DNA from 4 places in the Cellvibrio sp. ARAG 10.3 genome. Region 1 is predicted to be linked to each of the others. Evidence: predicted binding sites of a transcription regulator. Region 1 holds the regulator's gene; each other region holds the start of a gene.
The links. Region 1 encodes FNR, which switches genes on or off when oxygen is low (the NO sensors DNR and NnrR bind a similar motif). Its sites were predicted from a motif close to TTGATNNNNATCAA; they were not measured.
Positions count from the first base shown of each region.

Region 2: ACSV5M_RS08015 (Hsp20/alpha crystallin family protein) is a predicted target of FNR. The motif match lies at 2,625-2,638, and genes of this name have one in related genera.
Region 3: ACSV5M_RS05520 (L-lactate permease) is a predicted target of FNR. The motif match lies at 4,975-4,988, and genes of this name have one in related genera.
Region 4: ACSV5M_RS10975 (Yip1 family protein) is a predicted target of FNR. The motif match lies at 3,657-3,670, and genes of this name have one in related genera.

Region 1 is NZ_JBPYCU010000019.1:82,319-89,494, forward strand. It holds gene galK (galactokinase) at 1-967, shown strand, start outside; gene ACSV5M_RS18655 (hypothetical protein) at 977-1,174, opposite strand; gene ACSV5M_RS18660 (BolA family protein) at 1,293-1,610, shown strand; gene trhO (oxygen-dependent tRNA uridine(34) hydroxylase TrhO) at 1,690-2,643, shown strand; gene ACSV5M_RS18670 (hypothetical protein) at 2,741-3,094, shown strand; gene ACSV5M_RS18675 (hypothetical protein) at 3,155-3,601, opposite strand; gene ACSV5M_RS18680 (SirB2 family protein) at 3,872-4,249, opposite strand; gene ACSV5M_RS18685 (DUF4202 domain-containing protein) at 4,292-4,891, opposite strand; gene fnr (fumarate/nitrate reduction transcriptional regulator Fnr) at 4,905-5,663, opposite strand; gene ACSV5M_RS18695 (cold-shock protein) at 6,056-6,262, shown strand; gene ACSV5M_RS18700 (glutaminyl-peptide cyclotransferase) at 6,347-7,176, opposite strand, start outside.
Region 2 is NZ_JBPYCU010000005.1:32,910-40,085, reverse strand. It holds gene tsaD (tRNA (adenosine(37)-N6)-threonylcarbamoyltransferase complex transferase subunit TsaD) at 160-1,197, shown strand; gene folB (dihydroneopterin aldolase) at 1,201-1,560, shown strand; gene folK (2-amino-4-hydroxy-6-hydroxymethyldihydropteridine diphosphokinase) at 1,557-2,072, shown strand; gene ACSV5M_RS08015 (Hsp20/alpha crystallin family protein) at 2,130-2,549, opposite strand; gene ACSV5M_RS08010 (magnesium transporter CorA family protein) at 2,754-3,719, opposite strand; gene ACSV5M_RS08005 (RimK family protein) at 3,738-5,231, opposite strand; gene ACSV5M_RS08000 (pteridine reductase) at 5,331-6,098, opposite strand; gene ACSV5M_RS07995 (multifunctional CCA addition/repair protein) at 6,105-7,176, opposite strand, start outside.
Region 3 is NZ_JBPYCU010000003.1:195,151-202,326, forward strand. It holds gene ACSV5M_RS05510 (cation-translocating P-type ATPase) at 1-784, shown strand, start outside; gene glgP (alpha-glucan family phosphorylase) at 771-3,275, shown strand; gene ACSV5M_RS05520 (L-lactate permease) at 3,280-4,914, opposite strand; gene gnd (decarboxylating NADP(+)-dependent phosphogluconate dehydrogenase) at 5,213-6,667, shown strand; gene ACSV5M_RS05530 (gluconate 2-dehydrogenase subunit 3 family protein) at 6,988-7,176, shown strand, end outside.
Region 4 is NZ_JBPYCU010000007.1:112,426-119,601, reverse strand. It holds gene ACSV5M_RS10985 (ABC transporter permease subunit) at 1-1,500, opposite strand, end outside; gene ACSV5M_RS10980 (PstS family phosphate ABC transporter substrate-binding protein) at 1,706-2,677, opposite strand; gene ACSV5M_RS10975 (Yip1 family protein) at 2,896-3,513, opposite strand; gene ACSV5M_RS10970 (ClpXP protease specificity-enhancing factor) at 3,748-4,155, opposite strand; gene ACSV5M_RS10965 (glutathione S-transferase N-terminal domain-containing protein) at 4,219-4,857, opposite strand; gene ACSV5M_RS10960 (ubiquinol-cytochrome c reductase) at 4,942-6,993, opposite strand; gene petA (ubiquinol-cytochrome c reductase iron-sulfur subunit) at 6,996-7,176, opposite strand, start outside.

The DNA of each region.
Region 1 (7,176 bases):
TGATCGCGAACTGCACATCATCGCCCACGACTTTACTGACCAGATCGTTCGCTTTCATCTGGATGACGACATGCAGCGCGACACAATGATGCCTTGGTCCAATTACGTGCGTGGTGTGGTGCAACAATTGCGCAAAAAAGATTTCCGGCTGCGCGGCGGCAATATTTTTATTACCGGCAATGTGCCTGCCGGTGCTGGCCTGAGCAGTTCCGCCTCCCTGGAGATGGCATTGATTCGCGCGCTCACGGCATTGAGTAACGAACACGTGGAGCCCAAAGCCGCGGCCTTGATGGGGCAGGCGGCGGAGAATGAATTTGTAGGGTGTAATTGCGGCATCATGGATCAGTTGATTTCCGCCTGCGGCCAGGCCGACAGTGCGCTGCTGATTGACTGCCGCGACCTCAGCACCCGCGCCGTATCCATCCCCCCGGACTGGGACATTCTGATTGTTCATTCCGGGGTCAAACGTGGTTTGGTGGAAAGTGAATACAACCAGCGGCGAGAACAATGCGAAGCGGCGGCGCGCTATTTTAACCAACGCAGTTTGCGTGATGTTTCGTTAACGCATTTGTTGGCTGCGGAATCCGCGTTAGAGCCGCTGCTGTTTAAACGCGCGCGCCATGTGTTGACGGAAAATGCGCGCACGCTGGTGGCCGCTGAATCCTTGATGAAAGGCGATATGGGAAGCTTGTCGCGGGTGATGGCGGAGTCTCACGCCTCAATGCGTGATGATTTCAATATCACCGTGCCGGCCATCGATACACTGGTGGATATTCTTGCGACCGCCGGCCAGGGGTTGGCGGGGGTGCGGATGACCGGTGGTGGTTTTGGTGGCTGTGTTGTTGCCATAGCACCCCACGCCATCATTCCCGTGTTGATGGCAGCGGTTGAGGACTATTATCAGCAGGAAACCGGCTGTGAACCCACATTGATCTCTGCCAAGGCCAGCGCCGGGGCGTTTGCCTGAGCCAGAATATTAGTGGCGCCGTTGCGGGTCCGGCTGGCCGATAAAAGCGTAGTAGTCCTGCTCTAATGTCCGCCCGCGATTGCGGCGCTCGGTCGATTTACGGCGTTTGCGGTGATACAGGTCAAGAGGCATGTCCTTACAGGGGTCGCGATCCAAACGACGATCCATACCGCGCCGCCGATCAATAAAAAATTTGTGTTCGCTCATGCTCTTAGGTCTGGTTGGTTTAACAGGTCAGGGTAGTTCCTTGCTCCAAGTCAACAAAGTGTAGCCGGTTAAAGGTAAAATGCCGGGAAATTTTGTGACCCATGTCGGAGTTCCAGCGATGAAACCTGTCGAGAGCCAAATCCGCGCCAAGTTGAGCGCGGCCTTTCAGCCCATCCATCTGGATGTCATCAACGAAAGTCATATGCACAGTGTGCCGCCTGGTTCAGAAAGCCACTTCAAGGTGGTCCTGGTGTCGGCGGATTTTGTGGGTAAGCGCCAGGTACAGCGCCATCAATCCATCTACGCCAAACTGGCGGATGAATTGGAAGCCAGCGTTCATGCTCTGGCGTTACACACCTACAGCCCGGAGGAATGGCTGGCCAACCAGGCTGTTCCCGATTCGCCCCAGTGCCTGGGTGGTAGTAAACACGGGTAAACTGCCTCTGGCTGTACAAAAAACAAGCGTCTATAATGCGCGCCTTGCATAACCCCTGTCTTATTGAAAGTGAAGCCCTATGAGTTCAATCGTTGTTGCTGCCTTGTATAAATTTGTTGCGTTACCTGATTACCAAAGCATCGCTCCCCGCCTGAAAGACCACTGTGATCAATTGGGTTTGAAAGGGACCCTGTTACTGGCGGAAGAGGGGATTAACGGTACGGTTGCCGGCACGCGCGAGGGTATTGACGGCTTGCTCGATTACCTGAAAAGTGATCCGCGCTTCAGCGACCTGTCGCACAAGGAGTCCTACTACGAAGGCATGCCGTTTTACCGCATGAAGGTAAAGCTCAAGAAAGAAATCGTAACCATGGGCGTCAACGGCATAGATCCGCAAAAAATTGTCGGCACCTACGTCAAACCCAAAGACTGGAATGCCTTGATCAGCGATCCGGATGTGGTGGTGGTGGATACGCGCAACCATTACGAATATTCCATCGGTACCTTTGCCGGCGCGATCGATCCCAAAACCGAAACCTTTCGCCAGTTTCCGGAGTTTGTGGCCAAAAACCTCGACCCGAGTAAGCACAAAAAAGTCGCCATGTTCTGCACCGGCGGTATTCGCTGCGAAAAATCCACAGCGTATTTGAAAGAGCAGGGGTTTGATGAGGTGTATCACCTGGAAGGCGGCATCCTGAAATACCTGGAGGAAGTTCCGGAAGAGGAGAGCCTTTGGCGCGGTGAGTGCTTTGTGTTTGATAACCGCGTGGCAGTGAATCACAGCCTGCAGAAGGGCATCTACGATCAATGCCACGGCTGCCGCCATCCCATTACGGAAGACGACAAATTGTCGGCACAATACATTCCCGGCGTCAGTTGCCCGCGTTGCTACGACCAACTGACCGCGGAGCAAAAGCAGCGCTTTACCGAGCGACAAAAGCAAATTGAGCTGGCCAAGCAGCGCAATGAATTGCACATCGGTGCCTTGCCACCCGAGCGGCAAAAGCGCGCGGCAGGCTCTGGTAAGCCATAAATGAGTAGAGTTCGGTGCCATTTATAGATTGATGGCTTCGCGGTCGCCGATGCATGTGGTTTAATGCCGGCTTCATCGCAATCATGCAGAGATTTTTATGGACTTTGATGCTTGGGAGGCAGACCTTGCTGCCGGTACAGCGACTCATGCGAGTGGCTTTGTATTGAAAATCGAAGGTAACCCGCGTAATCCTTCCTCGGTTGATCCGGGGAAATTTCCCCCCGACTTGAGCTTTGCTGACCAGGCGCGACTGCTGCGCTGCGGGATGGAGTTTCTGGCTAAAGCAGCCTCGGACAACGGGGCGACGCATTACAGCAGCAAGAGCGGTTATGCGCGAGAAGATGATCCGCGTATGGCGGCCATCAAAGCGCGTGAAGCGGAAGCCAAGCGTTACGCCGAGCGCACGGATAAACCCAAGCGGTCGGTCCTGTCCCTGAAAAAAAGCAGTTGATGTGACAGACAATAAAAAACGGCGCACCCCGCGAGGGATGCGCCGTTTTTTATTAGGGGATTACAGCAGTCCGCGCAATTGCAGATCGGTACGATGGGCGTCCATCAACCGGAACATCAACTCGAATTTTTGTCCCGCCAATTCAGTGAGCTGATGGGTATCTTCAGCCGCATTCTTGGGGCGATAAATCAATGCATAAAGTTCTTTGGAGAGTGAGTCCATCGCGGTAAACAACTCCTCGGTGGTCTCCTTGGTACGGAACACCCGTCCTTGTTTGGTCATATCCAGGTACTTGTCACACTCCTGCAGCCATTCCTTGCGTTGCTCAATAAAGTTGCGAATATTCTTGATCCCCCCACGATGGCCACTGCCCAAGCGGTCTTCACGATACTTTTGCAGGCTTTTACGGGAGTTCACCAGGAAATCCACAGAGGTGGTCTTGCAGTATTTGGAATCCAGATAAGCTGGAAATTTAATATCATGCTCCGCCATGACTTTGTCACGCATACAGGTTTCGTCGCATGCAAAGGCAAAGGGTGCAATCAGAACAAGGTACAAAGAGAGCAGTGTTTTTTTCATAGTAGGGTCGCCGAATATATTTAGTTATTGCTATTTCAAGGTTCCAACGCCTGTGTGTGATATAGATCACTTTGGTTGGCGCGTCAAGCTTCGGCTATAAAAATCACTTTATTAATAATAAACTGATTGGTTTTCCCCAATTCTTATAGTGGAAAGCGTAATAATGCGCCGCCTCAAGCGGCGCTTAAGCCCTTCGCATCAGCCGAAAAAGCCAAGCGGATTTTTACTGATCGCCACACTGACAATGTAGAGGAACACGGCCATCGCCAAGATCCAGCTGCATTTTCGTACCACCGGATTGGGATTTTTAAACGCGATAACCCCCAGCACGATATACACCACCAGCAGGACGATCTTGGTCATCAGCCACGGATGATCCCCCGGGGAATAGCGCAACACACCCGCGAGCGCAAAGGCGCTGATCAGCAACAGGGTATCGATAATATGTGGCAGAATTTTGACCAGTTTTTTGTGCAGCCAGGGCGATTGTCGCCACATCCAGATACCGCGAATAAAAAAGCCCAGGAATGAAAGGGCAGCCATGGTCATATGGAGATGTTTAAGCATCAGGTACATGAGCGGGTTTCCGTTTTATGGTTGTTATACAGGGTGAGGTTATCAGTGATTCCCGGTATTCAGGGCTTTGGTGACCAATTGCAACATCGCCTCCGACAGGGGTAGGCGCAAAGCGGCTTCATGTCCGGCGGGCGACATCTTGTTCCAGGTTTTGCGGATGATATCGATGAGTTTTTCTTCGTCGTGCTTGGCTGCAAATTCTTCGAGGTAATATTCCAGAAACACCAGGCAGATCACGTCCTCCAATGCCTGTACCTCGTCATCGCGTTTTAATCCGCGCTTTAGCAACAGATCCTTGACCCGTTGGATATCAACCTCGTCATAGCCGTTGTTGCGCATGATAACGGCTGCGGTTTCACCGTGGAATTGCGCCAGATCGCTGCGCCAGCGTTTATAGCCCTGGCGATCCATGGGGTAATCGCTGCGCGGAATTTTCCAGCGGCAGATGTGTTGGCAGCGGGCGGCCAGCTGCAGGGTAATGGAGGCATTCGGACAAAAGCGCTCGAGCTGTTCACTCATCCGCACACCGTAGATCCATTCTTTGGGGACGGCCTTGCCATTAACGATCTCGTGATTCGGGTCTTGCTGGTTGGCTGTATCAAAATCAGCCAGGGTAGCCTGGAGCTGTTCGGCGGGGCTCATGGAATTCCTTAAATCATTGTTCGGTACCGTTGGCGACACTGCGCAGTTCATCGACATCATTGATCATGATGTCCTTGCGATTGACCTCAAGGATGCCTTGCTTTTGCAGGCGCGTAAAGACGCGGCTGACGGTTTCAATGGTCAGGCCGAGGAAATTACCGATGTCCGTGCGTGACATCGGCAAGGAAAATGAGGTGGCTGACAGGTGCCGACGATGATTGCGAGTGGAGATACTCAACAAGAGTGTCGCAATGCGCTGCTCTGCCGTACTTTTACTCAGCAACGTAATAATTTGCTGATCGTGATTAATCTCTCGGCTCATCAATTGAAAGAGGTGGCGTTGCAGTGAGGGAATCTTCGTGCTCAATTCTTCCACACGATGAAACGGGATTTCACAAATAGAGGCGGTTTCCAGGGCGATAACGGAGTTGGAGTAACGCTCCTCCGCCAAACCTTCCATACCTACGACTTCGCCGGGTAAATAAAAACCAGTGACTTGTTCTTCGCCGTGATCGCTCAACGTAATGGCCTTTACCGCGCCTGATCGAACAGCAAACAGGGAAAGGAAACGATCATTGGCGCGATACAAATACTCGCCTTTTTGCAAAGGTTTGCTGCGCTGGACAATGTCGTTCAGGCGGTCGATATCATCGATATGTAAACTGATAGGAAGACACAAGGTATTGAGGCGGCAGTTACCACAGGAAACTCTTTTGTCATGCGCGCAATGCGAAACGGTGGGAGCGGAATCTACGACATGGACGTGGATCATGGCGAAACCCCCGAGCGGATGTGGCCTGTAAATGCGCCCAATTGTTGCAGCTTTGGCAGATGGGGTAAATAGCTACACCGCGCTCCGCTAAGGTTTATCAAGTCTTTTGCGTCGCACACGGGTAAAAATGTGACAAATTGATGCCCCCGTGTGTCGTCTTGCGACGCTCAGTGTGCAGGCTAACGCAGCGTATTAAACAGGGCTTTACTTGGGCTTTAACTCGGGTATATAGTGCCTCGGCTGGCAAACATGCAGCATTATTTATGGTACATCGTTGTTCTAGCAGTACATCTATTAGCAACCTCGTTTTGTTCTTCATAAGTAAGATGTGATCAGTCAGCACAGATGCCAAGGTGGCAATTTTTAATTTACTCAGAGCATTGAGGTTTTTTATGTCTAAAAGTACTGGTACTGTTAAGTGGTTCAACGAGTCTAAAGGTTTCGGTTTCATCGAGAGCGATGCTGGTCAGGACGTTTTTGTTCACTACAGCGCTATCAGCGGTTCAGGTTTCAAAACCCTGGCCGAAGGTCAGAAAGTAGAGTTCGACGTTAAGCAAGGCCAAAAAGGCCCGCAAGCTGAAAACGTAATCGGTCTCTAAGTTGTACGACTGATGTACTCAAAGCCGCATTTCGATGCGGCTTTGTTGTTTCTGCGGTAAGGTTTTTTCTACGGTATTACGCAGTTATTCGGACGATTCCTCTGCCGGCTTTATCAGTTTTATCAGATACATGCTTGGCCATTTTTTACCCGTTACCCACATCCCATCACGTTCCGCATCATAGGCGATCCCATTCAATACGCTCTCGCTGGAATCGATATCCACTTGTGCGGTGAGTGCTGTGAGATCCACTGAGCCGACCACGCTGCCTGTTGCTGGATCAATCTGTACCAAACGATTCTCATGCCAGATATTGGCCCACACATACCCCGCAATAAATTCAAGCTCATTTAATCGTTGAACCGGTCGCCCCGATTCCTGCACATCAAGGGTCTTTTCCAGACTAAAATCTTCTGGTGAATGAAAGTGCAGATGTTCACTGCCATCGCTGCGGATCAATTGTTCGCCATTGTGTGTGAGCCCCCAGCCTTCGCCGCTGTAGCGCCAGCGATCAAGGACCGCGAAGGTGGTGCGGTCATAAACAAACACCGTTCCTTCCTGCCAGGTGAGCAGATACAGTTTGTCATCGAGTAATGCCAGGCCTTCGGCAAAATAGCGATCCGGTAATTTGTCTTTTTGGGTGAAGTTGGCGGTGAGTTGAGCCCATTTGTTGGCGGACTCTTCACGGGGGTAGCTGACCAGCATGGATTGGCCATACAGGCCGCTGCTTTCGTAGAAGGTATTGCCATCCAGCACCAGCCCTTGCGTAAACAGGGTGGTTTTGTGTGAACGTTGGGCCAGTATCTGGTAATCAAAATGAACCACATCGGGTGTATGTGATACCGTGGCCCCGGCATTAGCCATCAGTGGCCCGCTCAGGCAAAATAGCCAACAAAACAAGAAGATGTTTTTCA
Region 2 (7,176 bases), on a different contig from region 1:
GGCGCAGGGCTGCAAACCAGGGAACCTGAGGGGCGCAGATTCTATACACTTCTTATTACCGGCGCAACCGTCGCTCCGGGCCTGGGTAAAATACTTACTGGCGCCTGGCACCAGCCGCCTTTATCATACGCCACCCCTGTATATATAGATGGTAGAGCAATGCGCGTACTTGGGATCGAAACCTCCTGCGATGAAACCGGAATTGCCGTTTACGACAGTGAACGCGGCTTGCTGGGCCATGCGCTCTACAGCCAGATTGACCTGCACGCTGAATACGGCGGCGTGGTACCTGAGCTGGCCTCCCGCGACCATGTCCGCAAGATTCTGCCGTTGATTGACCAGGTCATGGCCGAGAGCCACACCACGCCGCAGGATATCCAGGGTATTGCTTATACCTCCGGCCCCGGTCTCATCGGTGCCTTGATGGTGGGAGCTTCGGTTGGCCGCGCGCTGGCCTATGCCTGGGATGTGCCCGCTATCGGCGTCCATCATATGGAAGGCCACTTGCTCGCGCCCATGCTGGAAGATAATCCCCCCGCTTTTCCTTTCGTTGCCTTGCTGGTTTCTGGCGGGCATACCCAATTAGTCAAGGTCGATGCCATTGGCTGCTATGAATTGCTGGGTGAGTCGCTGGACGATGCGGCCGGTGAGGCCTTCGATAAAGCGGCCAAGATGCTTGACCTGGATTACCCCGGTGGGCCCCAAGTGGCGCGCCTGGCTGAACAGGGCACACCCGGCCGTTTTGAATTTCCGCGCCCGATGGTCGATCGCCCCGGCCTGGACTTCAGCTTCAGCGGTTTAAAAACCTACACCTTGAATACCATTGCCGCTCACGCACTACCGGACGGCCTGCCCGATGACCAGACCAGTGCAGACATCGCCTGCGCGTTCCAGGATGCGGTGGTAAGCACACTGGTGATCAAGTGTCGCCGGGCGCTGGAGCAAACCGGTATGAAAACCCTGGTGATTGCCGGTGGTGTTTCTGCAAATAAAAAATTGCGCCAGGAGCTGGAAATCGCCTTGGCCAAAATCCACGCCAAAGTGTTCTACGCCCGCCACGAATTTTGTACCGACAATGGTGCCATGATTGCTTACGCCGGTTGTCAGCGGTTGCTGGCGGGGCAATCGGAATCGCTCGCCGTCAACGTGCGTGCCCGCTGGCCGCTTAACACGCTATCGCCTCTCGCTACGGATTGATTCATGGATATTGTTTACATCAGAGATTTACACATCGACACCATCATCGGCATCTATGATTGGGAGCGTCAGGTGCGCCAGACGGTCAGTATCGATCTGGAGATGGCCACGGATATTCGCCAGGCTGCCGCGACGGATGATATTCAATACGCCTTGAACTACAAGGCTGTGTCCAAACGCGTTATTGCGTATGTGGAAAACCGCAATGCCTTGTTGGTGGAATCGCTGGCCGAAGAGGTGGCGCAAATCGTGCGTGACGAATTTAATGTGCCCTGGTTGCGCTTGCGTTTGAGTAAACCCGGTGCGATTCGCGGCGCGCGCGATGTGGGTCTGGTTATCGAGCGCGGAGTCAAACCGCAATGACGCAGGTGTATCTCGGTTTGGGTAGCAACATTCATCGCCATCAACATATCGCGGCAGCACTGGATGCGTTGCATGAGGTGTTTGGTGAACTAAAAATCTCCACCGTTTATGAAAGTAAATCTGTGGGTTTTAACGGTAGTAATTTCTTTAACCTGGTTGTGGGTGTCCAGACCGCGTTATCGATCTCTGAATTATCAAAGGTGTTGAAGAATATTGAGGATGAGAACGGGCGGTGCCGGCAAGGACCCAAATTCAGCCCTCGTACGCTGGATATCGATATTCTGTGTTACGGTGATTTTGTCGGTGTTGAGAATGGCATTGCGTTGCCGCGCGCAGAGGTGGTCCAGAACGCATTTGTCCTGTTGCCGTTAGCCGATATTGCGGCGGACGCAGTGCATCCCGCGTTGCAAAAAACCTACGCGGCGCTGTGGCAGGCTTACGATAAAACTTCGCAATCACTTTGGCCGGTTGATTTTTATTGGAGAGACCGAAAAATTTCCAGCGCTACCTGAGCGCAGAAAGCCTCTCCCTTCCCTGGTAATGAGAGGCGGTAGCATAAGTCAGTGCAATTAATGGATTTCGATTCGATGAGTTGATGGCACTGAGGGCTCTACTTTGGGAACCATCAATGTCAAAATCCCGTCCTTGAACTTGGCGTCAATGTCTTTTTCCTTGACCGCTGTGCCTAAATCAAAACTGCGTACAAACTTGCCATAACGTCTTTCCTGGCGAATAAGTTTCCCATCCCTCTCATCCCTGGTTTCCTGACGCGCTTCAGCGGTTATTGAAAGCATTCCATTATCCAGTGTTAGTTGGATATCTTTCTTCTCGACACCGGGTAACTCGGCGGTAATTTCGAAGCGATCTTTTTTCTCGTTGATATCAACGCGCGGTGAAAACGATACTCCAGGGCCAGCTCTCAGCGGTGTCCAGAAGTTTTCGAGTATTTGGTCTACATCAAAGAGTGAGTTGCGCGGTATAAGATTCATAAACAACCTCCGTCATGATGGTTAACTAACCAGGGTAGGGACGGCTGAATTATGAGCGTGTTAGCAGGTGGCTATTTGATTTGGAGCAATTAATCCTTATATTTTTGCGCAATGGGATTTTTCAGTATGCGTTATTGGCGTAGCAAGTATAAAAATCGCGCCACGTATGACTTCTTATTGATGCGTTAACACTTTCCGATATGTCTACAGCCATTTTTTATAAGCGAACCAACCGAAGCCGGTAGCCACCAGCAGCATGGCGCCCCACGCATAGAAGTAACCATATTGCATCTTTAGCTCGGGTATATTTTCAAAGTTCATCCCATAGATGCCGGCGATAAAGGTTAAAGGAACAAAAATTGCCGTGATAATGGTCAGCACCTTCATGGTGTTGTTCAGCATGTGCGAGGAGATAGAAAGGTAACCTTCAATCAAGTCGCCACAAATTTCGTAATACATGGTGCACAAACCGTGCAAGCGTTCGCACCGTTCAAATAAATCCTGCAGGGCATGTTCAATGTCGCCGTCTTCGTCAATCCAGGCTTGAGGAATATTTTTCAGCAGATTGGTCGCAAGGCGCTCGTGGTAACTGAAGATGCGGCGTAGTTTGCGCAAACGGGATTTATAGGCAATCAGCTCGCGCATGGTTTCATCATTGGGGCGCTCCTGCATACAATCTTCCAATTCATTCAGGCTTGGTTCGAAGGCCAGCACGGCCTCCAGATAACGCCCCACGGAATAATGCATGGTGCTGACGGCAAGTAACGCAGGGCTTCTGAGCGAAGTGCCTTTGCCAGCCATCTCCCAGCCGTGGCGCACGCCCGTGGAGGGCCGTTGGTGACAACTGATCACACAGCGTTCACCGACAAACAACGCAATGGTCATTTGTTCTATCGTCAGGTCGTCGTTGAACTGGGTAATACCGCGATACAGAAGCAGGGTATGGTTTTCAAAGGCTTCTGTTTTGGGGGGATGGCGAAAACGTTGCACATCTTCAATAGCCAGTGGATGGCAGTCAAGTGATTCGAGCATCTGGCGTTCATCTTCAGGAGACTCGCCTTCCAGGTCTATCCATATATAAGTATTTTCTTCATTCTGCCAGCGTCCAATCAGTTCAGTGCCGCCCTCGATAAGATTTTCCTCTGCGGTGAGCAGTAGCGTTTTGATCATCCCAAAGTCCTTACGGTGTTAAAAAGATAACTCTTCTTTTAAATGACGAATTTTTTGTACGCGGTGGATAAACTCCTGCAAGATCATGTGGTAAAGCTCATCACCGATAAATTCATCTTCTACACCGGCGTCGATGCTGGGGTTATCATTAATTTCAATCACCACCACGCGATCTTTTAGTTGTTTCAGGTCGACGCCATACAAACCATTACCGATCATGCTGGCTGCTTTGATGGCGGTATTGATGACCGCCTTGGGTACTTCATAGGTCGGCATGGTAACGAAGCCGCCGGAAGGATCGCTTTTATTGTTGTGGTCGTAAATCTGCCAGTGGTCACGCGCCATAAAATATTTGCAGGCATACAAAGGTTTTCCGTTGAGCACCCCGATGCGCCAGTCAAAATCGGTGTAGACAAATTCCTGAGCGAGCAACAAGGCCGAATGTTTTAACAAGTCCGCCACACCTTTATCCAGGGCTGCACGATCTTCAGCTTTCACCATACCGCGCGAAAAAGAGCCGTCGGGAATTTTAAGGATTAACGGGAAGCCCAGCTCTTCCGCAATCTTGTCGAGAATCGCCGGCGATTGATTGGAAATCAGGCGGGTCTTGGGTGTGGGAATGCCACGCGTCGCAAACAGGTCGGCCAGATACACTTTGTTGGTGCAACGAATAATGGATTGGGAGTCATCCATTACCGCCAGCCCTTCCGCCTCGGCGCGGCAAGCAAACTGAAAGGTGTGGTGATTGATATTGGTGGTTTCCCGGATAAATAACATGTCGTATTCCGGCAGTTTGCGAATATCCTTGCGTCCGATAAAGTCCACCTGAATACCGAGTTTGTTGCCAATCTTCACGAATTTTTTCAGCGCTTTTTCATCGCTGGGTGGCAGAGGATCTTCAGGGTTGATCAGTATGGCCATATCGTAGCGGCTGATCTTCTGCGTTTTTTGTTTGCGCCAGAGCTGCGCGCTGAAATGATCAAGTGCATTGGCAAAAGCCTCCTGCTCGGCGTCCAGCTTCAAACTGTGCAGGGCTGTGACCTTCAGGCTGCTCACTCGCCAGCTGCCGTCCCATTCCAGTTCGGCGCGCATGATCGGGCAGGGCTGCTGCTCAAATAATTCCCGCGCCAGCTTTTGCAGTTCCGGTACGCTGCTCTCACCAAAAAAAATCCAGAACGCTAACTTGGGTTCCTCGCGCGATGCCAGTTTTTTAAGGAACTTCTCGGAATGGTTGTGCAGGTGTTCCTGGATGATGGCAAAGGAGTGCTGGTTGCGCAGATCATTGAGCGTCTTGACCGAAGGGATAACCGAATGACCGCGCGCTTCTGCCAATAGTGAGCAGTAATAGCCTTTGCTCAGGTAGCCGAATTTACGGCACAGGTTGATCACACGGGTACGATTGGTTTTGGTGGTACTGAGTTGCAGATAGTTGTCGAACGTGATGACATGTTCACTGGGAAAATAGGGCGCCCAGTCCTGTTCAGATTCAACCACGATGAGCAGACGCGACATTGAGAGTGTAACCTCGCTGGTAAAGTCTTTGTTATGTAGCTTAGCGTTTTTTAATGCAGGTGCCAGTCTTTGTTTGGGTGAATTGTGCGGGCCAACACGTTAATTACAGAGGCTGCGGCCACCGTCTACTGTGATGATCTGACCGGTAATGTAAGGTGCATCCTGAACCAAAAATCTGACAGCCCGCGCAATGTCTTCGGGGCTGCCGCTGCGTGCCAGGGGGATTTTTTGCAGGATCTCCTGCTGTGTTGCGTCATCCAGACCATTGTTCTGTTCCGGCCAAAGTATAGCGCCTGGCGCAATGCCGTTGACTCGCACCTGTGGAGCGAGTTCCCGTGCGAGAGATTTGGTGAGCATCACATTGCCCGCTTTGGCTGCACAATAGATCGGATGTTGCTTGAGTGGGCGATCTGCGTGGATATCCGCAATATTGATAATACAACCCTTGCGTTGTTGCAGCTCGGCGGCAAAGGCTTGCGCGAGAAAAAACGGCGCCTTCAGGTTGCTGTTCATTAAATCATTCCATTGCGCCTCACTGGCATCGGCTACCGGTGTAGGAAAAAAGCTCGACGCATTATTAATTAATACATCGAGCCGTTGCCATTGTTGCAGCAGGGTGTGGGCCAGGTGTTGAATTTCCTGGAGATGATTCAGGTCGGCGGCAAAGGCAAGAGCGGAGTTCGAGCGCTGTTGATTCAGTTTGTCCACCACCGCTTGAGCCTCCTTCGCTGAATGACGGTAATGCAGTGCAATATTGAAACCCGCCTGATGAAGGTTTTCAGCAATGATTGCGCCGATGCGACGCGCCCCACCCGTTATTAATGCAACGGGACGTGAATCAGACGATGTCGATAAAAGATTTTCCATAGTATGTCAGTGTGTTTCTGGCTTGCGCAGTTGTTGAATGTGGGTCAGGCGTTGTTGGTCCAGTTCATCACCGAAGGCTTTGCCCGTTAAGCCTTGTGCCGCGATAGCCTTCAGGTCGATCGCCAGGCAGGCCTGTAACGCCTCACGCAAAAAATCTGCGGGAAGATAATGTGCTAACGCTCGGTCATGACTGCGAGCGATGGATTCACAGCATAATAAAAAATTCTCAAAACGTTGTGGTCGGCGAAAGGCATCGGTACGCAACAACAAAGTTAATACCATTTCAGGTTCCAATGTTTGCGCGCAATGGCAGTGAACATGAAATTCTGCCACCAGCACGGCCAGCTCCCGGTACTCTTTAGGTGCCGCGATACGTTCGCAAAGCGCATGAATTGCAGAGGTATTGTTGTCGAGGTGTGGTGGCAAGCCATCGTTCAATGCATGTAGCAAGGTGGCAAAACGGATCAGCGGATCAGGGCTGAGTTGACTCGCCTGTTGTAAGCTCAATAACGCGAGGGAGCCAAGGTCCGCAGCGGGCTGATGTGCATCTTGCACCGGCATCTCGAACAAGCGGTCCAGCTCCGGCAGAATACGCGCAAGGGCACCACAATCGCGTAACACCCGGATAAACACATCGGCTGATGTTTCTCCCAATGCGCGTTGCGTTTCTTTCCAGACCCTCTCGGCCACCAGGTGATCCGCTTCGCCGCTGACGACCATTGAACGCATCAATGCCAGGGTTTCTTCCGCAATGCGAAAGCCTAAATGGTGGTAGCGTGCGGCAAAACGGGCAATGCGTAAAATGCGCACCGGATCTTCTGCAAAGGCGGGCGACACATGCCGCAGGATTTTTTGTTCCAGATCGCGGCGGCCGTTATAGGGATCAATGATATTGCCCTGTGCGTCTTCAGCGATGGCATTGATGGTGAGATCCCGGCGGCGCAGATCGTCTTCCAGGGTGATATCTTCCGCACAATAAAAGGTAAAGCCAGCGTAGCCGTGACCGGTCTTACGCTCTGTGCGCGCCAGCGCATATTCTTCGCGGGTTTGTGGATGCAGGAAGACCGGAAAGTCCTTG
Region 3 (7,176 bases), on a different contig from region 1:
CATGGGCCAGAAAGGTACCGATGCCGCGCGCGACGCGGCTGCGTTTGTGCTGACGGATGACAACTTCGCCACCATCGTAGGCGCTGTTGCCGAGGGGCGCAGGATTCATGACAACATCGTCAAATCCATCGTCTTCATCCTGCCCACCAGCCTGGCAGAGGCCAGCGTGATCCTGCTGGCCATCCTGTTCGGCTGGTTATTGCCGATTACGCCCGCACAAATCCTGTGGGTCAACATGATCACCGCCGTCACCCTCACCCTGGCGCTGGCCTTTGAGCCCCCGGAAGCCAACCTGATGCAACGCCCACCCCGCCCACGCCATCAAGGGTTGCTGACCCCCCGGCTGTTGTACCGGGTGATGCTGGTGGGCGGTATAGGTGCGGCGACTATCTTTCTGCTGTTCCGCTGGCATTTGCAACGCACCGGCGACATTGAGCTGGCACGTTGTGTGGCGGTGAACGCGCTGGTGTGCTTCGAAGCGTTTTACCTGCTGACCGCGCGCAGCCTGCACGATGCGATCTGGCACCGGCGTTACTGGGCTGGCAGTGGGCCGGCACTCTTGAGTATTGCCCTGGTCGCGGTCATGCAGCTTGCCTTTACCTACTGGCCGTTGAGCCAGGAGGTGTTTTCCCTCGCCCCGCTGGCGCCGGCCCATTGGCTGATCCTGGTGGCGGCCACCAGTCCTATTCTGCTGCTGGTAGAGCTTGAGAAGGCGTGGCTACGCCATGCTCACCGGCGCTGGTCGCTTCATCAACCGGGAGTACCTGGCCATGTCCACTTTTGATCGCCCGCTGCCCGAGCCCCTGGCCATCCTGAATGAGCTGGCGGCCGACCTCTGCTGGAGCTGGAACCACGGCGGCGACGAGCTCTGGCAACAGATCAACAGCGAAGTCTGGGACCACACCCACAACCCGGTGAGCGTCCTGCAACTGACCAGCGATGCCGAACTGGCCCGCCTGGCCGGGGACCCGGCGTTTGTGGCCCAACTGGATAGTCTGGTCAAGGCGCGCCGCCGCTATCTCGACGGGCCGGCCTGGTATAGCCGTCACTACCCCGACCAGCCGGTGCGCGGCATCGCTTATTTCAGTATGGAGTTCGGTGTGTGTGATGCCCTGCCGCTTTACGCCGGCGGCCTGGGTATCCTGGCCGGGGACTATTTAAAGACCGCCAGCGACCTGGGGGTACCTCTGGTGGGCATCGGCTTGCTGTACCAAGAGGGCTATTTCCGGCAAAGCCTGACGCGCGACGGTTGGCAACAGGAAACCTACTTATATAACGACCCCGGCAGCCTGCCATTGCAACCATTAAAAGGCGCCGATGGCAGTTGGCTGCATATCGACACCGGCTTCCTCTGTCGCCAGGTGCGCTTTCGGGTGTGGCATGCCAGGATCGGCCGAATCCAGCTGTACCTGCTGGACAGCAACGACCCGCGCAATCGCCCGAGTGATCGCGGCATTACCAGCAAACTCTACGGGGGCTCTACCGAACTGCGGCTGGTCCAGGAGATTGCCCTGGGTATTTGCGGTTGGCGGCTGGTGGAAACCCTGGGGCTGGATATTGATGTCTGCCATTTGAATGAAGGCCACGCCGCCTTTGCGACCCTGGAACGCGCCCGCGCCTATGCGGAAAAACATAAAACCGACTTCTGGCGTGGGCTCTGGGCCACCCGGATCGGCAATGTCTTCACCACCCACACACCCGTTGAGGCTGGCTTTGACCGGTACCCCATCGCCCTGTTGAAGTGGTATATCAGCGAATTTGCCCAGCATCTGGGTATCCCCATCGACAGTCTGATCGGCCTGGGGCGAGCTCGGCCCGAACATCCGGACGAGCCGTTTAACATGGCTTATCTGGCACTCAAGACCTGCGCGCGCAGCAATGGGGTGAGCCGGTTGCACGGCGCGGTCAGCCGGCGCATCTTCCAGCCGCTGTTTCCCCGCTGGCCGGAGCGCGAGGTGCCCGTCGGCCATGTGACCAACGGCGTCCATATTCCGACCTGGGACTCTATCGAAGCCGATAACCTGTGGACCCAATTGTTCGGGCGCGAGCGCTGGCGAGGGGAACTGGATGACCTGGACACCAGCCAACTGGACCAGCTCAGCGACAAGCAGCTCTGGCAACTGGCCGGCCAGGGTCGCGCCCGGCTGGTGGATTACGCCCGCCACCGGCTGGCGGAGCAATTCCGCTATGAAACCGCCCCGGACGTATGCGCCCTCCCGACCCCCAATGTCCTTGATCCCAATATCCTGACCCTGGGATTTGCCCGTCGCTTCGCCGAATACAAGCGCCTCGACCTGCTGTTGCGCCAGCCGGAGCGCCTGGCGCGGCTGCTGTGCAATGAACGCTACCCGGTGCAATTGTTGATAGCAGGCAAAGCCCATCCGGCGGATGAGGTAGGCAAGCAGGTCCTGCAAGCCTGGTATCACTTTATCCAGCGGCCGGACGTGAGCCAGCACCTGGTGTTTATCGAAGACTATGACATCGCCCTGGCCCAACACATGGTTCAGGGGGTCGATGTCTGGCTGAATATGCCGCGCCGCCCCTGGGAGGCCAGTGGCACCAGCGGCATGAAGGTGTTGGTGAACGGCGGGCTCAACCTGTCCAGCCAGGATGGCTGGTGGGCAGAAGCCTGGAACCCGGAGGTGGGCTGGTCATTGGGGAACGGAGAGGAACACGAAGACGACGACCGGGATGCGGAGCGGCTGTATCAACTGCTGGAAAACGACGTCATTCCGCTGTTCTACACCCGCGATGCCGAGGGCATTCCGCGCCGCTGGGTCCGTACCATACGCGCCAGCATGGCGCAGTTGACCACCCGTTACAGCAGTAACCGCATGATGCACGAATACCTGGATCAGTATTACTTGCCCGCCGCTGCCGGATGGCGCGAGCGGCAGCGCGACAAGGGCGCCCTGGCGGCCCAACTGGAAGCCTGGCGCAACCAATTGACCCAACACTGGCATGAAATCCATATCGGCGAATTTGAGGCTGCCGAATCTGACCCTTCGGCCATTGAACTGACGGTGTATCTGGGCGGGATTGATCCGGCCACCATCGCGGTGCAGATGGTGGCCGACCCGCGCCCGCCACAAGAGGCCCACATTATCCCCATGGCACTGCTATCCCATATTGAAGGCGCCGTGCATGCCTACCGCTTTCGTACCGCCGTGCCCGAACGCCCATTGAGCGACTTTACCGCACGGGTGATCCCGGCCCATCCCCAGGCTTGCATCCCGGCGGAGAATCCTCTGATCATCTGGCAAACCCGTCGATAATCGATTAGCGGCTGAGCCACCAGCCGATTACACCTGCGCCGAGGCAGTAATACAGCATCGGCGCCAGGGTATAACGGATAATCTGGCCCTCCTTACCCGCCAGTTGCACCACTGACGCAGCGGCAACCACGTTCATGACGCAGATCATATTACCCGCATTGGCGCCCAGCATTTGTAACGCCAGGATAACGTCCGGGGCCAGACCGCTGGCCAGCGCCGCTTCTTGCTGTAAGCGCGCAAACATCATGTTGGAGAAGGTAGAGGAGCCCGCGATAAAGCTTCCCAGCGCTCCGACGAATGGAGCAACAAAGGGCCAGATGTCTGCCGCCGCCGCTGTTGCAGCCTGGGCCAGGGCCCTGGGCATGGGTTCAAGACCCGCCGTATTAACCCCGGAATTCAAAAAGATACGCACCATAGGCACTGAAGCTGCCAGGGCGAGTGCCGAAGGGAGCAAGCCTTGGGCAGCCTCTCGCCACACGTTCAGCGATACCCTCCAGGGCAGCCGGTAATAGATCCCTATCACCAGGGCGACCAGGATAAACACACTGCCAGGCACATAAAGCGGCGTTATCCTCGCCGTAATCGCAGTGCCCAGGATCGCGTCAAATTGCAGGTCAACGGACTGCAGCCATGCTTTAAACGGCAGCGATTCCAATCGAGTTAACACCAACAACAGCGCCACCAGCCCGTAAGCCAACCAGGACTGCATCAGACCGGGCTGCGCTTGCAGTGCAACCGGCCTGTGTTGATGTAATCCCTCCGCCTGAGTGACGACATGCCCACTGCCAGAAACCTCCTGGTCCGGCAAACGCCACAGCACTTTGGGCACCAGCCATCCATAACGCGCCGCAGTAACCACAACGACAAGCCCAACCAAGGCCCCCAGCAAGGTAGGAAATTCCGGGCCCAGCCAGCGGGCGACGAGATAAGCGGGCAGAGTAAAACTGAAGCCACACAAGAGAGCAAAAGGCCATAGCGCCAAACCTTCGCGCCAGCGCCGCCGGGCACCGAAAAAGCGGGTGAGGATCGTCACCATGATTAAGGGTAAAAAGCTGGCCACCACAACGTCTATCCCAACCGCTGTTATTGCAATGGCCTGCAACCCAGCCGGACTGATCCCGGGAATGCCCTGCCCCAGACCAACTATCACGGGAGTGCCAATCGCGCCAAACGACACCGGCGCACTGTCGGCAATCAATGCCATGACCACCGCCGCCATCGCGGGAAATCCCAATGCCACCAATAAAGGGGCCACAATAGCCGCGGGGGTTCCAAAACCGCTGGCGCCTTCCAGAAATGCACCGAACAACCACGCGATGATCAGCACTTGAACCCGGTGGTCCGGCGAGATCCGGCAAAAAGCCTGACTGATTACCTCCAGCGCCCCGCTGGCTTTCATGGTGTTCAATAACAAAATGGCGCCAAAGATAATCAGCAAGATAGTCACGGCAATCAGCCAGCCCTCGACCACTGAACCCGCCAGCTGGCGCAGTGGTACCTGCCACACCCAGGCGGCAAATAAGGCCGTTAACAAAAGACTTAAAGGCATGGCCCGGCTGGCTGGAAGGCGCATCACCACCAGTAATGCAAAGACGGCGATAACCGGGACCAGCGCGGCGATCCAGTGAAGGATAGGCACGAACGACAAACTCCTGAAGCGTGAGTGAAGGCAGGTTAAGCGCAGGCTGACGGAAGTGCCTTGCCACAAATCAAACAAGCCGCAAGCGCCGGCGTCTGATTCTGCCTAGCGGGTGAATCTCCCCTGACTTTCGTCCGGTGTACATTTATTAGCAAAAACAATGAATTAAATAGTGACAACTTTATGCCGCCGCGCTGTTATTTTGGTCGATAAAGTTGAATAATACGCAGCCCTACAAGAGCGCCCAGCGCCACAACCCTCATGAGAACATCAATCACTGATAACAGGCATCCTCTCTATGAAACCACTTTCTGACATAGGCCTCGTTGGGCTCGCCGTCATGGGCGAAAACCTGATCCTGAACATGGCGAGCAAGGGCTATACCGTCACCGCTTATAACCGCTCCGTTGAAAAAGTCGACGCCTTCATCGAAGGCCGCGCCCAGGGCAAGAGCATTCGTGGCGCCCGCTCCATTGAAGAGCTGGTCCAATCCCTGGCCAAGCCGCGCAAGATCATGCTGATGGTCAAGGCCGGTAAGGCCGTAGACGACTTTATTGAACAACTGATTCCCCACCTTGAGCCGGGCGACATCATCATCGACGGCGGCAACACCCACTACCCCGATACCGATCGCCGCACTGCTTACCTTGAGAGCAAAGGCCTGTTGTTTATCGGCACCGGCGTATCCGGTGGTGAAGAAGGCGCCCTGACTGGCCCATCGATCATGCCCGGCGGTTCACCGGCGGCCTGGCCCCACGTCAAGCCGATCTTCCAGGACATCGCCGCCAAGGTGGATGACGGCAGCCCGTGTTGCGACTGGGTAGGTGAGAACGGTGCCGGCCATTTTGTGAAGATGGTGCACAACGGCATTGAATACGGCGATATGCAGCTGATCTGCGAAGCCTATCAAATCATGAAAGACCTGCTCGGCATGTCTGCCGACGAGATGCACGAAGTCTTTAAAGAGTGGAACCAGGGCGAACTGGATTCCTACCTGATTGAAATCACCCGCGACATCCTCGCGTTTAAAGACGAAGACGGCGCACCGCTGGTGGACAAGATCCTCGATACCGCTGGCCAGAAAGGCACCGGCAAATGGACCGGCGTGATCGCGCTGGACCTGGGTATTCCCTTGACGCTGATCTCCGAAGCGGTATTTGCACGTTGCCTGTCATCGCAGAAAGACCAACGCGTCGAAGCGTCCAAAGTCATCAGCGGCCCCGCCATCAAGTTTGACGGCGACAAGAAAGCCATGATTGACGACCTGCGCAACGCGCTCTTCGCGTCCAAGATTATTTCTTACGCCCAAGGCTATTTGCTGATGCGCGAAGCAGCCAAAGAATACGGTTGGAAACTCAACTACGGCGGCATCGCCCTGATGTGGCGCGGCGGCTGTATTATTCGCTCGTCCTTCCTCGGCAACATCAAGGAAGCCTTTGACAAGAACCCGGAGCTGAGCAACCTGTTGCTGGACGACTACTTCCGCACCACCGTGGAAGCAGCCCAGGCAGGCTGGCGGCGTGTGGCGGCGGCGGCCATTGTTAACGGCATCCCCGCACCGACCATCAGTTCGGCACTGACCTACTTCGACGGCTTCCGCACTGCTCGCCTGCCAGCCAACCTGCTGCAAGCGCAACGCGACTTCTTCGGCGCGCACACCTACGAGCGCATCGACAGACCACGCGGTGAGTTCTTCCACACCAACTGGACCGGTCGCGGTGGTAATACGGCGTCGTCTACGTATAACGTGTAACCCAGCCTTTACTCGGGCCAGCCATGCCTGGCTGGCCCGATTGATCACACAATCTTTTCAATATCCCAACTGATCTCCGCTATTTTTATAACTGCAAATCACTATTTTTCCTTCAGGATCACTGCGCTGTTACAAAAAACCGAATGATTTGTATGGTTGTGTAAATGTACTTGCACGGCGCGTGTAAACGATTACATTTGGACCCATAATAATTGCGGTCGGCTCTCTCAAATTAATAGCAATGCGCTCAATAACCGCTGTGTAACCCGCAGCAGTGATCTGTAATTCCGCATCGACTTTCAGCAACCGAGTACCTCTCTATGCCCAACGTTACTGATCCCGGCGTGATAGCCACTTCCGATATTCACCTTGAACGGCGTACTGCAATCAAGCAATTAGCCGCATTGTGTGGCCTCGCTCTGTCTGCCACGTCGCTGTCATTAATGGCGGAAAGTTTTACCAGCCCGCGCGATATATCCCGGCGGAAAAATCGCTTCCTCAAGCCGGAG
Region 4 (7,176 bases), on a different contig from region 1:
GGTGGGTTTGACGTAGCCACGCAACTTCGGGGTCATGAAATAGGCGCTGTAGATCGCACCCATAATGCCCAGCGGGATCGCAAATAGCATGGCAAATATGGCGGCCTTGATAGTCCCTATCGAAAGAGGAACCAGGCTCATCTTGGCTTCCGACGCATCGCTGCCTGAAGAGGCCTGCCAAATGTATTCGGGCTCCGAGCGACCTTCGTACCAGACTTTTTGCCACAGGGAGCTGAAGGAGATCTCCGGGTGTTTGTTCCAGACATCCGCAACCAACACCTGTTGCTTGTCATCCATGGCCAGCAGACGGCCGTTGATGGGAGAGATCGCCAGATGCTGGATGGCGCTATCGGCAAGTGGCTCAACCAGTAACGTACGGGATGATGTTCCGTAGTAAGCGCCCACCGTTCCCCGGTCATCACCTACCCAGAAGCCGCGACGATTATGTTCGGGGGTAATCGTCGTGATCTTGCCGGGAAGTGATTCAAAATCTCTTACGGGTTTTAGGTGATAGAGGTTGTCCGCGTCGCGTACCAAAAACCACTGGCTGACATGACCGGTATCAGTGCCTATAGCGAGAGAGCCGGTACCGATCAAAAACTGCATTGCGGTAACCTGACCCCGCTCAGTCGGTACCGTTTCGCCGAGTTGGACATTCCCAGGTTTGGAAATATCAAATAGATAGAGGTTGGCCCGGTCATCAGCAACAACCAGATGCTGACCGGTCCTGCCTACCTGAATCGCTGTTGCTGATGCGCCCCCCGGCAAGGCGGGAAGCGGATAGATATTTTGCGTCACCCGTGTCACACCCAGGATGCTTGTGCGTGCGGAAAAGACACCCAGCAATAATCTTTTATCTTCGGTCGCTGCGACGACGTACACCGCGTTTGAACCTTGCTGAATCGCGAGCTGGCGTAACGCAGCACCCTGCTCGTCCAAGACTATTGGTTGTTCCCCCAACGGGTATCCCAGGCCGGGGGTCACCAGGCGCTTATCATTCGGATAACTCAGTGCGTATTCCGGCTTCGCAACACCAATCTGGCCATTGGAAAAACCGTACACAACCAAACCGTCTGCTGCGGTGCCGGTTCCGATAGCCGTGAGCTCTGCCTGTTCCGGCACCGGCATGGTTTCGGTCAGGATCACAGCACCGTCATCGGCTCGGAAAAAATTGACGCTGCCCTGCTGATTAAAGCTGGCTCCGATTTCTTCGTAACGCTCCAAAATCAAATGGGCAGTTCGATCTGCGGGAGTAGACGCGGATGAGGTGTAGGTTTTAGTGACATCCACCGAACTGCTGCGCAGTAGGGGGAAAACTTCAGAAAACAGATAGAGGAAGATAAGTCCTAATGCACCGACAACTGCCATACCGGCAGCGGCCACACCGTAACGCGACACAGCGTCGCGAATATTGCGAACTTTACGCAAACGTGCCCGTTGTTGTGCATCTGGCATCAGGCTGGTGGGGGCCTGCTCTGCGGTGGAGAGTAGCTCTGACATGATCAAAAAGTCCCGGGCAAGAAAATTTCTGGGCGCCTGTCTGATGGCGTGAGAATCCTAACAACCGAAAATGACACTTTTGTTACAAAAGCGTAATACTACAAAAATGTTTCAATTTAATTACCAGTGGTGATCGCCTTATCACTCACAAACAAAAACCGCCGGCATATGCCAGCGGTTTCGTTCAACCATGAACCATCGGGAATCACAGTTGCAGGTCTTTCATTGCCTTGGCAGATACGGCCGCCGGCAAAGGAATGTAACCATCCCGCACCACGACTTCCTGACCCTGCCTGGAAAGTACCATCTTCAGGAACTCAGCTTGTAGCGGATCAAGTTTACGATTGGGATGTTTGTTGATGTAAACAAACAGCGTCCGGGACAGCGGGTAAGAACCATCCAGCGCGTGCTCAGCGTCCGGAGGAGAAAACTCATCGCCGTCTTTTGCAGCCATAGGAACAGCGCGCACGCCGGAGGTGATGTAGCCGATACCTGAGTAACCAATACCGTTGATAGATTCTGATACACCTTGTACCACAGAGGCTGAACCAGGCTGCTCGTTAATGCTTGCCTTGTAATCGCCACCACACAGAGCTACATCTTTAAAGTATCCATAAGTGCCAGATACAGCGTTACGACTGTAGATTGTGAAATCACGATTCGCCCAGGCACCAGTCAAACCCAATTCACCCCAACGGGTAATATTTTTGTCGTAACCACATTTGCGCGTTGCGGAGAAAATGGCATCCGCTTGGGCAATCGTCAAACCTTTAATGGGGTTGTCTTTGTTGACATATACCGCCAGTACGTCGATCGCAACCGGAACAGCCGTAGGCTTGTAACCATGCTTGGCTTCAAACGCTTCAATCTCGGAAGACTTCATCTCACGGCTCATCGGGCCAAAGTTAGAAGTACCTTCAGTCAGGGCTGGTGGCGCAGTAGAGGAGCCGGCACCCTGAATCTGGATGTTCACGTTGGGATAAAACTTGGCGTACTCTTCTGCCCACAGCGTCATCAGATTATTCAAGGTATCGGAACCGATACTGTTAACATTACCGGATACGCCGGAAATTGCCTTGTATTCGGGCAGATCCGGATCAACCGCTGCTTGCACCACTGCTGCACAAGCCATAGAACCGACCAAAGCCAGTCCTGTTAAAAATTTCTTGGCGTTCATTGAGCGCTCCTGAATTTATTTGGACAAAAGACTTAAAAACTCGTCTGTTAGCAGGTGAGATATCTCGACCCTGCGATGCACTCTAACGATGCTTTGTTACAGTTATGTGACCAAGCCAAATTTGTTTCATAAAAACGTCACATGTCAATTTTGTGAATACCCAATGAAAAACGGGCGGCCTAAGCCACCCGTTTCAGATCACCACTCTGGAACATGAATCAGTTAGTGTAGACCGGCCCGAAACCCGAACCCCACACAATAACTGTTGCCACCAACACAACTACTGCCAACACCAGACCCACCGTGATAACCGAGCTGGCATAAATAAAGCCGCGTTCTTTAGGGATGTTCATCAGGATCGGAATACCTTCATAGATCAGGTAAACCGAATAACAGGCCGCCACAATAAACACGCTGGCAACAACCCACAACTGGGGATAAAGCAAGATGATACCCGCCAACATCATGGGCGCCGATGAATACACGGCCAAGGCAGTACCTTCATAGTGACGCTGGCTGGCATCATCGGCAACACCGAAGCTGCGCGACATCCAATTGATGTATTCACCCAAAATATAAACCGCTGCCAACTGTGCCACATAGGCACCCACACATAACCATAAAGCGCTTTGGGCAGTGAGTTTGACCACGCCGCCATTCCCCACGCTCCAGCCGATCTGCGTCACACCGAAATAGGCCGCGATGACAGGAATCAATGCCAACAAAGGTGTGTGAACCAGAAATACGCGAATGAATGAGTGACGCTCATTGCGAATTCTTTGCCATTCACGGTCAGGATTAATAAAGACACCGAGGGTATGCTGCAACATCGCCATAAAAATACTCCAGATAATTCATTTTTATTAGAACGTCTTTAGTATCAGCCAGTTATTTGAGGCCTACAAAGAAGTTATCGAGATATTAGAAAAGCGGTAATCAACAATAGTTCTAATAAATAGCACTTAGGTCTAAGTGCTATTTCATTTAGATCAACAATACTGAAGCCAATGAGCAGCAGTTAACGATTAGTAACAATAAGGCCACATCATTGTTGGCCTTGGTAACACGGCTCATTTAACAACGCGCAAACTGGGGCGTTTTTGAGAGGGATCACCACCGCCCACCGGTGTCGGTTCGGGTGGCGATGGGGGACGGGTATTGGATTCTGCTTCAAACATCATCCCCTGACCATTTTCCCGAGCGTATATACCTAACACAGCGCCACAAGGAATAAACAAGTCAAACGGCACACCGCCGAACCGGGCGCTGAATGAAATAGCTTCCAGTCCAATAAACAGATCTTTCAGTGCCGATGGCGCAATATTTAAAATAATCTGGCCATCTTTATTCACGTATTGCTGAGGCACCTCGACACCTTGAACATGGGCGTCTACCAGAATATAGGGCGTGCAATTGTTGTCGACTATCCATTCATACAACGCACGGATCATGTAAGGCCGACTGGATGTCATGGACATGGATGACTCACTCCATTGTTACGTATCGTTTAGTGCGGGCTGCCAGGTTCAGAGGCTAGGCACTCAAGCCTTGAACATCTCTCGCTCCGGCTCTGTCAGGCTGGCTTGAAACGCGTCGCGCTCAAACAACCGTTCCATATAATTCAGGAGAGGTTGAGTTTGTCGCGTCTTGGGCAGTTCAATTTCCATCAGTGACAGGCGCCAGAGAATAGGACCAAGGCAGCAATCTACGATCGTAAAATCATCGCTCATAAAGAACGGTTTCTCGGAAAAAATTGGGGCAATACCGACAAAACTTTCTTTTAGCTCTTTGCGCGCCCGGGCAATATGTTCCTTGTTTTTACTGCCCAGAATGGTATCAACCAAAGGCGACCAGTCACGCTCCAAACGGTACATCCACAGACGACTTTTTGCTCGCGCTACGGGGTAAACCGGTAGCAACGGGGGATGGGGAAAACGCTCATCAATGTATTCCATGATCACTTTGGATTCATAGAGCGATAAATCATCCCGATCAACCAATGTTGGCAAGGTATTATAGGGATTTAGATCAGCCAACTCCTCGGGCTTGTGTTTTGGATCAACATCCACCACTTCTACAGTGACGCCTTTTTCCGCCAATACGATCCGTACGCGATGACTGTAATGATCCCGCGCATCGGAAAACAACGTCATGACTGAGCGTTTACTGACCACTCCCATGGATTGCACCTCAATAACCTCAACCTTAAAACGAAAACGGGCGGTAAGAGTACCGCCCGCAGCAACGCGCTACCTGACCAAACCTTAGTGAATACCTTTCCAGTACTCACGATTCAGTAAGTAGGTGAAGACAAACAGAACGGCCAGGAACAAGAGTACGAACACGCCCATACGTTCACGCTGCATGGCAGCCGGCTCACCCAGATACTCCAGGAAATTCACCAGATCGTAGGTGGCGCGATCAAACTCCTCTCCCGTCATAGTACCTTTTATCAAACCTTCTGTAAGCGCTCCGCAATGCTCATCCATTTCAGGATTGCCAAGATTATCACGCAACACACCACCACCGGCTGCTAATTTGGGGCCCGGGCCACATTCAAGTAAACCTTGAGCACCGATCATCACATGCGGCATACCCACGTTAGGGAACACGCGGTTATTTACGCCCCAGGGACGGGTATCGTCTTTATAGAAGTTACGGAGGTAGGTGTATAGCCATTCGGGTGAGCGGGCACGGGCAACCAGAGAAAGGTCTGGCGGCACAACACCAAACCAGGTTTTAGCCTGAGCCGGACGCATAGCGATATTCATTAATTCGCCGATGCGTTGATCGGTAAAAATCATGTTATCCACCATAAGCTCATGGGGGATACCCAGATCATCCGCTACTCGTTCGTAGCGGGAGAATTTGGCCGCATGGCACCCCATGCAATAGTTTACGAAATACTTCGCACCACGTTGCAGGGACTCTTTATTGGATAAATCCGGCTCCATCACATCACATTCGATGGTGCCGCATTTGAATTCACTCTCTGCTCCCACCGCCTTGATCGGCACAATCACCAACACAACAAAAAGCGCTAAACCACCCAAGACCATAGACAGCGGCAAGCCTTTGCTTTGCACGCGGGTCGGCTCGGGCAAGGTTTTCTCGCGCCGGGTCCAGAATGGCATACCGATAAAATAGGCAAAGTAGAGAATGGTACAAACCTGCGCCAGGAAGGTACGACCGGGCGTCGGCGACTTCACACCCAAGTAACCCAGGATCACGAAAGAAGCAGCAAAGACCAGGAGAGCAATGCGGCTAAAAGTTCCTTTATAGCGAATGGACTTGACCGGGCTCTTATCCAACCAGGGCAGCACAAACAGGATGGCAATCGCCGCACCCATCGCCACAAGTCCGAGGAACTTGGAATCCAGCGGGCCAATGTCAAAGGTCACGGCGCGCAGGATGGCGTAGAAGGGGGTGAAATACCAGACCGGTGCAATGTGTGGAGGCGTCTTGAGATTGTTAGCTTCTTCAAAGTTGGCGTACTCCAGGAAGAACCCGCCCATCTCTGGCATAAAGAAGAGAACAAAACAGAAAACAAACAGGAAAACCGTGATACCAACCAGGTCGTGAACTGTATAGAACGGGTGGAAGGGAACACCATCGCGCGGAATACCGTTCTCATCTTTGTTTTTCTTGATTTCAACCCCGTCAGGGTTGTTGGAACCCACTTCGTGAAGTGCCAGCAAGTGCAACACCACCAAGGCAAGCAATACGATCGGCATGGCGACAACGTGAAGCGCGAAGAAACGGTTCAGCGTAATACCGGAAATCAGATAATCACCGCGAATCCACTCCACCAGGTCATTACCCACTACAGGAATCGCGCCGAATAAGGAGACGATTACCTGGGCACCCCAATAAGACATTTGCCCCCAAGGCAAGACGTAACCCATGAAAGCTTCAGCCATGAGCACCAGATAGATGGTCATACCGAAGATCCATACCAGCTCACGTGGCGCCTTATAGGAGCCGTACATCAAGCCGCGGAACATGTGCAGATAAACCACAACGAAGAAAGCCGACGCGCCGGTGGAATGCATGTAGCGCAGTAGCCAGCCGTAATCGACATCGCGCATGATGTATTCAACAGAAGCAAAAGCACCTTCAGCGGTAGGGGTATAACTCATGGTGAGCCAGATGCCGGTCACCAACTGATTGACCAATACCAACAGCGACAATACGCCAAAGAAATACCAGAAATTAAAGTTTTTAGGGGCATAGTATTTGCCCATGTGGGTGTCCCATGCACGCTGCACAGGTAAGCGCTTATCAACCCACTGCCACAATCCAGTCAACCAATTCATTCTTATGCCTCCTGATCCACACCGATGACGACCACGTTATCGCTCTCATACGAGTGCGGAGGTATTTCCAGGTTAATCGGCGCGGGGACGCCTTGGTACACACGACCCGCCAGATCAAATTTGGAACCATGGCATGGACAGAAGAAGCCACCCTGCCATTCATCACCGCCAAGATCCTGCGCG